DNA from 3 places in the Isoptericola dokdonensis DS-3 genome. Region 2 is predicted to be linked to each of the others. Evidence: riboswitches for the same ligand, from Rfam matches in the RefSeq annotation. Region 2 holds a riboswitch; each other region holds the start of a gene.

Region 1 (3,200 bases), 1.1 Mb from region 2:
GACCAGACCCGAGCAGTCGAAGCCGGACGGCGAGGAGCCGCCGACGACGTACGGGACGCCGATATACCGCGCGGCGATGGAGACGGCCTGCGAGCCCCGCGAGCCGTTGGAGGCGACGGGCGTCGAGGTCTCGGACTCGGTCTCGGTCGCGGTGGACGAGGACGAGGAGATGTCGGTGCGCTCGGACGACCGCGACGGGGCCACGGTGCGCTCGATGACGGGCTCCGGCTCCGGGGCGGCCTTGATCTCAACCTTCTTGACGGCCTTCGGCGTGACCTTCTCGACGTCGATCTTCGCCTCGGCGGCGACCGTCACGACCGGCGCGGACTCCAGGGCCTGGCGGGCCTGGTCGGTCAGCGCACCCAGGTCGACGGTGCTGAGCTTCTTCGCGGCGTCCGCGTCGACCGGGGCGGCGTGCGCAGCGGTGGCGCCACCGATGGTCGAGACCAGGAGGCCACCGGCAGCGGCGGCGACGGCGACCCGTCGACCGGCGGCACCGGCAGGAGCAGCCATGAGGGGCCGGCGTGCGGCGCGGTGCCGTCCGCGCGTGGTGGTGCGTGCGTTCAACAGTTTTCCTCTCCCGTCGCCTACGAGGTCAGCTGTCGGGTTCGGGTGGGAGAAATCACCCGGCCGTCCAGGGCTCGCGCCCTGACCGGCTTCACCCCGAGGACACCGTCTCCGATGCCCAGAATTGGGTCCCCCGCTCCTGCCATGGGTTCCGTCTCCCCGACCGGTGGCAGGACTCGGCGTCCGGTCGAGAGTCGGAGGAGTGCTCCACCGACGGATGAACGGTATCCGATCGGCGACCCGATGTCACGTTTCGATCACGGCTTCGTGACCGACGATCTCCCGGGCCCTGGATCCGGCCGGTGCGCGGCCTCTGCGGCACGGCCGACGAGGCGTCGCGGCGCGCCCGGAGCGGCGTCCACGCCGCGCCCGGAGGGACGGTGAAGGGCCCGGTCCGCACGGGTGCGGACCGGGCCCTTCGGCGAGCGGAGCTGGCCGACTCAGCCGACGCGGATGAACGTCGGGTTGGACTGCCAGATGCTGCGGAACTGGATCGTCTTGCCCGGGCGGGGGGCGTCGATCTGCGTGTTGCCGCCCGCGTAGATCGCGATGTGGCCCGGCGTCCAGATGAGGTCGCCCGGCTGGGCGTCGGCGCGGGACACGACCGTGCCGGCGTAGCGCTGGTCCGAGGACGACCGCGGGAGCGAGACGCCGACCTGCGCGAAGACGTACTGCGTGAAGCCGGAGCAGTCGAAGCCCGACGGGGTGGAGCCGCCCGACACGTACGGGACGCCCACGTAGCGCGACGCGACGGAGATGACGGACGACCCGACGGCGGACGCCGGGGCCGAGGAGGTCTCCGCCGGCGCCTCGGTGGACGCCGAGAGGTCGGTGCGCTCGGAGGACCGCGACGGCGCCACGGTGCGCTCGACGACGGGCTCCGGCTCCGGAGCGGCCTTGATCTCGACCTTCTTGACGACCTTCGGCGTGACCTTCTCGACGTCGATCTTCGCCTCGGCGGCGACCGTCACGACCGGCGCGGACTCCAGGGCCTGGCGGGCCTGGTCGGTCAGCGCACCCAGGTCGACGGTGCTGAGCTTCTTCGCGGCGTCCGCGTCGACCGGCGCGGCGTGCGCAGCGGTGGCGCCACCGATGGTCGAGATCAGGAGGCCACCGGCGGTGGCCACGACGGCGGCACGGCGGCCGGCGGCAGCGGCGGTCGGCGCGGCCATCAGCGGACGGCGTGCGGCACGATGCTTGCCACTCGTGGTGCGAGCAGTCATGGTCTACCTCTCCGGTCGCCTACGAGGTCAGCTGTCGGGTTCGGGTGGGAGAAATCACCCGGCCGTCCAGGACTCGCGCCCTGACCGGCTTCACCCCGAGGACACCGTCTCCGATGCCCGGAATGGGTCCCCCGCTCCTGCCATACGGTCGTCCGTGGGAACCGGGACGGTGGCAGGACTCGGCGTCCGACCCGGCACCCGCCCAGGACACCCCGGGCGAGCGAGTCCGACCGTACCGGAACCGGCCAGCGATGTCACGTTCCGGTCACGCCCGGTTCGACCGGGTCCGTCCCCGGCCGACCGGGGCGTTCAGGCCCGGGCGACGAAGAGGTGCTTCGCCAGGTCGTCGGGCAGCTCGAGGGCCTCGTCGCCCTCCACGGCCTGCACCACGTAGTCGTCGCCGGAGCGCTGCGCGGTGATCCGCACGCCGGGCAGCAGCCCGACGCCCGCCAGCCGGGCGAGGAACTCGTCGTCGACCTGGACGGGCTCGGCGATGCGCTGCAGCACGATGGTGCCGCCGTCGGGCCGGTTCGCCAGGTACGACGGCAGCGACTGGACGCCGTCCAGGAACGGCACCTCCTCGTACTGCTCCCCCAGCTCGGACAGCCCGGGGATCGGGTTGCCGTACGGGTCGTGGTGCGGGTGGTCCAGGAGCGTGACGAGGCGACGCTCCACGAGGTCGCTCATGACGTGCTCCCAGCGGCACGCCTCGTTGTGGACGTGCTCCCAGTCGAGCTTGATGACGTCCGTCAGCAGCCGCTCCGCGAGACGGTGCTTGCGCATGACGCGGGTGGCCTTCGCCTGGCCCGCGTCGGTGAGCTCGAGGTGGCGGTCGCCCGTGACGATCACGAGGCCGTCGCGCTCCATGCGCGCGACCGTCTGGGAGACGGTCGGGCCCGAGTGCCCGAGACGCTCCGCGATCCGGGCGCGCAGCGGCGGGATGCCCTCCTCGCCGAGCTCGTAGATCGTCTTGAGATACATCTCGGTGGTGTCGATCAGGTCGGTCACGTCCACTCCCGTCTTGAGGCCCGGGCCTAGTCTATTCGCACCCGCCCTGCTCGCCGTGCCCGGCAGCGGGCGGCGCTGGCCACACACCGCGAGCCCCGGAGCCGACATGACCCTGCACATCCCCGCGTCGCTGCTGCCCTCGGACGGCCGGTTCGGCTCCGGCCCGTCCAAGGTCCGGGTCGGTCAGGTCGACGCGCTCGTCGCCGCGGGCGACCCGGCCCGCCCGGTGCTCGGCACGTCGCACCGGCAGGCACCGGTCAAGGACGTCGTGCGGCGCGTGCGCACGGGCCTCGCCGAGCTCTTCGACCTGCCCGACGGCTACGAGGTGGTGCTCGGCAACGGCGGGTCGACGGCGTTCTGGGAGGTCGCCACCGCGTCCCTCGTGCGCCGCCGCGCGCAGCA
Region 2 (3,200 bases):
CGGTGACGGGGTACCACCAGTGGAACGGGGTGGCGGTGGTGTCCCGGGTGGGGCTGGAGGACGTGGAGACGTCCTTCGGCGGCCAGCCGCTGTTCGGCAAGGAGGGCGTGGACCCGGCGCTGGAGGCGCGGGCGCTGGGGGCGACGTGCGGCGGCGTGCGCGTGTGGTCGCTGTACGTGCCGCACGGCCGCACCCTGACGGACCCGCACTACGCGTACAAGCTCGAGTGGCTGGCGGCGCTGCGGGCCCGGGCGCAGGAGTGGGTGGCGGCGGAGCCGGACCTGCCGCTGGGGCTGCTGGGCGACTGGAACGTGATCCCGCGCGACACGGACGTGTGGGACGTGTCCGCGTTCGAGGGGCACACGCACGTGTCGGCCCCGGAGCGGGAGGCGTTCGAGGCGTTCGCCGCGTCCGGGTTCACGGAGGTCACCCGCGAGCACCTGCCGGCGGAGCGCACGTACACCTACTGGGACTACCAGCAGCTCGCGTTCCCCCGCGACAAGGGGCTGCGGATCGACTTCGCGTACGCGTCGAAGGCGCTCGCGGCCCGGGTCACGGGGGTGACGATCGACCGCGACGAGCGCCGCGGCAAGGGGGCGAGCGACCACGTGCCGGTGGTGCTCGACGTGGCGGCGGGGCCGGGTCCCCGGTAGCGGTCCGCCCGGATAGGTTGTGGCCATGACCGAGCGCCCCGACGAGCCGAGCTTCGCCTCCCCGGGTCCGGCGGTCCCGGCCGGGACCGGCCCCGTTCCCGCACCGATCACGGGCGGCCCGGACGGCGCCCGCGTCGTGCCCGACGTCGTCGCGCACCCGGACCCGGCGGTGCACGGCGGCCGCTGGGGCGCGCCAGGTGGTCCGACGGCGGCGGAGCGGGCGGCTGCCCGACGGCGGGCCCGCTGGTGGGTCGCGGGGGTGCTGACCGCCGTGGTGCTGGTCGTGGGGGTCGCCGCGGGGGTCTCGTGGCTGGTGTCGAGCGCCCGCGAGCGGGCCTGGGAGCCCGTGTCCGCCGACGTGACCGCGCCGGCACGGGTCAACGCGGTGCAGCTGGTCCTCGGGTCGTGCCTGGCGACGGTGCCGGAGTCGTCCCCGGTCACGACGGTCGACGTGGTGCCGTGCGACGACGAGCACCGTGCGCAGGTGGTGGGCCGCACGGACTCGGCCCCCGAGGCCGTGTGGCCGGGCGAGGACGTCCTGGCTCGCACGGCGGCACGGTCGTGCACGGCCGACCTGCTGGGGCCGCAGGCACGGGGAACCGTCCCGGCGGACCTGACGTTCTCGGTGTGGACGCCGACGGCGGAGTCGTGGGCGGACGGGGACCGGGCGGGACTGTGCCTCGCGACGTCCGCGACGCCGTTGCCGGGCGACCTGCTCGAGTGATCGGGTGTGACCCGGGCGACATTGGGGGCAGGTCGGGGCCGCGGGCGCCACGCGAGTTGTGAAGGTGCCGCGCTGACCTGCACGGACGGCCCCCGTCGGCGGACGACCCGGCCGGCGGCGATCCGGCATTCCGGGCAAAACGACCGCCCTTTCGCCCGCGTCCGTCCGCCCGGGACGGACATGCCGGACCTGCGGCTTTTCGCCCTCCGGACGAGTTCCTTCACATCTTCTCCAGGAAAGCATCCACGACTCGCCGTTATCTGATTGTGACCTCGCGGTCCACGCTGGCTAGCGTGCCCGGGTCGCACCGCGTCCCTGCGTGGCGATGCACCGATCCGCAAGCCGAGTGCTGCCGGCGGACGGTCGCCTGACAAACCTTCACGGCAGCAGCGGGAGAACCACATCCGGGCGACCTCACGGTCGCCCTCGGGGTGAAGCCGTCCCTGGACGGCAGGCCAACACTTCTCGGCCTAATCCGACAGCTCATCTCGCAGGCTGGAGAGGTAGACGATGACCCACGCCCTCACCGGCGCGCGCCCGCACGCCGCCACCGACAGCCATCGCCGTTTTCGCCGTGCAGCGTTCGCGATGTCGCTGACCGCCGCCCTCGCCGGCGGCACCCTCGTCGCCGGTGCGCAGTCCGCCTCCGCGGCCCCCGCCGGCGCCAACGCCACGAACGTGCAGGCCCTCGGCGGCACCGTGGTGACCGCCAAGAAGCCCACCCCCCGCGTCTCGATCACGGTCTCCCGCAAGACCGGGACCAAGGGCAAGGCCAAGACGCGCCCCGTCTACACCGTCAAGGCCACCCGCGCCGGCGACGGTGTCAAGGGCCGCGCCAAGGTCTTCATCGACGGCAAGAAGGTCGCCGTCAAGAAGCTCAACGCCAACGGCGTCGCCCGCTTCCGCCCGACGTGGGGCAAGTACGACGTCGGCCGCAACAAGATCCGCATCGTCGCCGACGCCGCAGCCTCCACCGGGCTGGCGGACGTCACCAAGCACCGCACCGTGAAGGTCAAGGCCAAGAAGACCTCCGGCGCCAAGGTCGTCTCCGTCGCGCACCGCTACATCGGCTCGCGCTACGTGTACGGCGGCTCCAGCCCCCGCGGCTTCGACTGCTCCGGCTTCACGTCGTACGTGTACAAGAAGGCGACCGGCAAGAACCTGCCGCGCTCGTCGTCGGCGCAGCGCAGCGTGGGCCACCGCGTCTCGCGCTCCGCCGCGCGCCCCGGCGACATCGTCTACACGCCGGGCCACGTCGCCATCTACGCCGGCAAGGGCAAGGTCATCGAGGCCGGCAACCCGCGCACCGGCGTCGTCAAGCGCAGCATGTGGCAGGACAACCCGACGTTCATCCGCGTCTGACGGCTCCGCCACGAACGGGCGGCAGGCCGCACCCCCCGGGTGCGCCTGCCGCCCGTTCGTCGTCGCAGGCTCCGGCGCTCCGGACGCCCCCGGCGGTCAGGGCGCGGCGACGTCGCCGACGACGGCGTCCCCCAGCTTCGCCGGCACGTCGTTGCCGGTCGCGACGTCCCCGTCGAGCACGGCCGCGGCGTCGGCGAGGAAGTACCCGGCCCCGCCGTTGTCACGGGCGACGTTGCCCGCGAACAGGAGCGCCCCCCGGTTACCGCCGTCGGTGAACCCGTGGTGCCCGTTGCCCCACGCCACGTTGCCGACCAGGACGTGGGCCACCGCCGGCGGGTCGTCGCCGCCGCCGAGCGTGAAGCCGCCGCCGTTGCCCTGCCAGCCGGCGATCCCCCACCGGTCGAACCCGTTGCCGTACGACTCGTTGTCCCGCAGGGTCACCGCACTGCCGAAGTCCCCGA
Region 3 (3,200 bases), 320 kb from region 2:
TGCCCGGTGCTGGAAGGTTAAGAGGACGGGTCAGCTTCGGCGAAGCCCAGAATTTAAGCCCCAGTAAACGGCGGTGGTAACTATAACCATCCTAAGGTAGCGAAATTCCTTGTCGGGTAAGTTCCGACCTGCACGAATGGCGTAACGACTTCTCCGCTGTCTCAACCGCGAACTCGGCGAAATTGCACTACGAGTAAAGATGCTCGTTACGCGCAGCAGGACGGAAAGACCCCGGGACCTTTACTATAGCTTGGTATTGGTGTTCGGTGCGGTTTGTGTAGGATAGGTGGGAGACTATGAAACCCGCGCGCCAGCGCGAGTGGAGTCGCCGTTGAAATACCACTCTGACCGCATCGACCATCTAACCTCGGTCCGTGATCCGGACCAGGGACAGTGCCTGGTGGGTAGTTTAACTGGGGCGGTTGCCTCCCAAAATGTAACGGAGGCGCTCAAAGGTTCCCTCAGCCTGGTTGGCAATCAGGTGTCGAGTGCAAGTGCACAAGGGAGCTTGACTGTGAGACCGACAGGTCGAGCAGGGACGAAAGTCGGAACTAGTGATCCGGCGGTGGCTTGTGGAAGCGCCGTCGCTCAACGGATAAAAGGTACCCCGGGGATAACAGGCTGATCTTCCCCAAGAGTCCATATCGACGGGATGGTTTGGCACCTCGATGTCGGCTCGTCGCATCCTGGGGCTGGAGTAGGTCCCAAGGGTTGGGCTGTTCGCCCATTAAAGCGGCACGCGAGCTGGGTTTAGAACGTCGTGAGACAGTTCGGTCCCTATCCGCTGCGCGCGCAGGAAACTTGAGAAGGGCTGTCCCTAGTACGAGAGGACCGGGACGGACGAACCTCTGGTATGCCAGTTGTTCCGCCAGGAGCACCGCTGGTTCGCTACGTTCGGAAGGGATAACCGCTGAAAGCATCTAAGCGGGAAGCCTGCTTCAAGATGAGGTTTCCAACAGAACTATTCTGTGAAGGCACCCAGCTAGACCACTGGGTAGATAGGCCGGAAGTGGAAGACAGGACCAAAGACTGTCGCAGCTGACCGGTACTAATCAGCCAACAACTTCACACACACTCCTTGCATGCACGCGTCCACTGTGCGGTTCCCGAGAAACGGGCACCACCCACACCACCCCCTCAGACCAAGGGGACCGGTGTGGAACCCGAACAACTCGACAACGTTACGGCGGTCACAGCGTAGGGGAAACGCCCGGTCCCATCCCGAACCCGGAAGCTCAGCCCTACAGCGCCGATGGTACTGCCCTGGAGACGGGGTGGGAGAGTAGGACGCCGCCGGACACCCTTCACAAACAGGCCCCCCAACCACCAGGTTGGGGGGCCTGCTTGCCTTGCCCGGCGGGCCACCCGAAGACCGACGTTCCTGCAGGTCAGGAGCTCTCGTGATCTGTTCGTGACATTTCCCGCCGGACGGGATAGTGTCCAGTGACCCCTCGGGCACGAGGGGCATCCGGGCGGGCGCCGAGCCCTGTCGCCGCTCCGGATCTCCGACGTACGAACGACAGGGGCGGGGGAACCACTTCCGGACACTGCGGTGTCCTCGGGGTGAAGTCGTGCGGGATTCGTCCCGCCGGCCGGGTCAGTCTCCGACCCGAACCCGACAGCTAACTTCGTGGGCGCCAGGAGATACTGCATGCCGATCCGTTCTTGCGGGCGCCTTCTGACGCCCCGCCTGTCCGACGCCACCGCGAGCATCCCGTCGTCGGCTTCGCACCACCGCCCCTCCTGCGCCGTCCCGATGCGCCGCCTGCCCTCGGCAGGCGCTCGGTGACCCGGGCGACGTCGCCGATCGACGCCCGCCCGCCCGCGTCGTCAGGTGCCGCTCCTGTCACCACCGCGCCCATGACGCGCGCCGAGATGGCGCGCAGCCGAGGTCGGCACTTCGCCGAGCCGGCTCGACGTCGCCGGCGCCCGGGGCCGACCTGGTCCTCCCTCGCCCCGACGAGCTGGCGCCTGAGCGTCGGCGTCGGCCTGGCGGTGACGATGGCCACCACGACGGGGCTTGCCGCCGCCTCCGGCACGCCGGTCCCGCTGCTCAGCAGCGCTCCCGACGGTTCGGAGCCCGTCGTCGACACCGCGGGCACCGGGCTGGGCATCGACGTCGCGCACGCCGCGACGCTGCTCGCCGACCGTGACCAGCCCGCGTCACGGGGCTCGTCCGCCACCCGTGGCGAGATCGGCGCCCGTGACGCCTCCGCGTCACGCAACGGCGCGCGAACCGTGCCCGGTGGCGTCGTCGTCGCGGCGGACGCGACGCTGCCCGCGGAGAAGGTGGAGGTGGACGTCGAGTCCGCGCCCGAGCCGCCGGTGCTGCCGGGCTGCGACGGCGTCGCGACCGGCGCCGGCACCAACGGCAACATCTCCCTGAGCGAGATGTGCGTCCTGTGGGACGGCGGGCCGTCGATCCGTGCCGACGCCGCCGTCGCCCTGGCCCGGCTCAACCAGCAGTACCGGGCCGTGTTCGGCGAGGACATGTGCATCACCGACGGTTACCGCAGCTACAGCCAGCAGGTCGCGACCAAGGCGGCCAAGGGATACCTCGCCGCGACGCCCGGCACGTCGAACCACGGCTGGGGCCTCGCCGTCGACCTCTGCCCCGAGACGTACTCGGGCGACCGGTGGTCGTGGCTCGCGGCGCACGGCCCCGCCTACGGCTGGGACAACCCGGACTGGGCGCGCGCCGGCGGTTCGAAGTACGAGCCGTGGCACTGGGAGTTCACCGCGGCGGTCGCCGTGCAGAACGGCTCCTGAGGTCGCAGCCGCCCCGGGACGCAGCAGGTCCCGGGGCGGACGCTCTCATGAAGTCCTCATCTGTTGCTGGCAGGGTGGGGTGGTCCGCCGACGGAAGGATCGCCATGTCCAAGTTCTCGAAGATGCTCAAGGTCGCCCAGCAGGTCGTCGACGCGCAGGGATCGTCGCGGCAGCAGGGTTCCGGTCCGTCGCGGTCCGGCGCGAGCTCGGGATCGTCCCTGCGGTCGACGATCGAGAACGCCGTCGCGTCGTTCGGTGGCGGATCGAGGCCGCAGGGCCCCGCGACGCCGCCGACGCAGCGCGCGTACCCGGCGTCGACGGGGGGCCACGCGCAGCAGTCGGCGCCCTCGCAGGTGTCGGACGCCGACCGGCGTGCCATCGCCCGCTACGACTACCTGATGCAGACCGCGGACCCGCACCAGGTCGAGCAG

The links. A riboswitch is a leader RNA that binds a small molecule or an ion and turns the genes downstream of it on or off. The one in region 2 is predicted to bind cyclic di-AMP.
Region 1: another riboswitch for cyclic di-AMP. It lies ahead of I598_RS15380 (C40 family peptidase); the one in region 2 lies ahead of I598_RS10345 (C40 family peptidase).
Region 3: another riboswitch for cyclic di-AMP. It lies ahead of I598_RS11855 (M15 family metallopeptidase); the one in region 2 lies ahead of I598_RS10345 (C40 family peptidase).

Annotation. Positions count from the first base shown of each region.
Region 1 covers NZ_CP014209.1:3,356,908-3,360,107, reverse strand. Annotated here, with positions in the region: gene I598_RS15385 (C40 family peptidase) at 1-567, opposite strand, end outside; cyclic di-AMP (ydaO/yuaA leader) riboswitch at 571-755, opposite strand; gene I598_RS15380 (C40 family peptidase) at 1,008-1,790, opposite strand; cyclic di-AMP (ydaO/yuaA leader) riboswitch at 1,793-1,967, opposite strand; gene I598_RS15375 (metal-dependent transcriptional regulator) at 2,100-2,798, opposite strand; gene serC (phosphoserine transaminase) at 2,905-3,200, shown strand, end outside.
Region 2 covers NZ_CP014209.1:2,218,433-2,221,632, forward strand. Annotated here, with positions in the region: gene I598_RS10335 (exodeoxyribonuclease III) at 1-653, shown strand, start outside; gene I598_RS10340 (septum formation family protein) at 679-1,377, shown strand; cyclic di-AMP (ydaO/yuaA leader) riboswitch at 1,741-1,889, shown strand; gene I598_RS10345 (C40 family peptidase) at 1,888-2,739, shown strand; gene I598_RS10350 (right-handed parallel beta-helix repeat-containing protein) at 2,836-3,200, opposite strand, start outside.
Region 3 covers NZ_CP014209.1:2,539,946-2,543,145, reverse strand. Annotated here, with positions in the region: rRNA gene I598_RS11865 (23S ribosomal RNA) at 1-1,072, shown strand, start outside; rRNA gene rrf (5S ribosomal RNA) at 1,183-1,299, shown strand; cyclic di-AMP (ydaO/yuaA leader) riboswitch at 1,497-1,651, shown strand; gene I598_RS11855 (M15 family metallopeptidase) at 1,861-2,769, shown strand; gene I598_RS11850 (hypothetical protein) at 2,874-3,200, shown strand, end outside.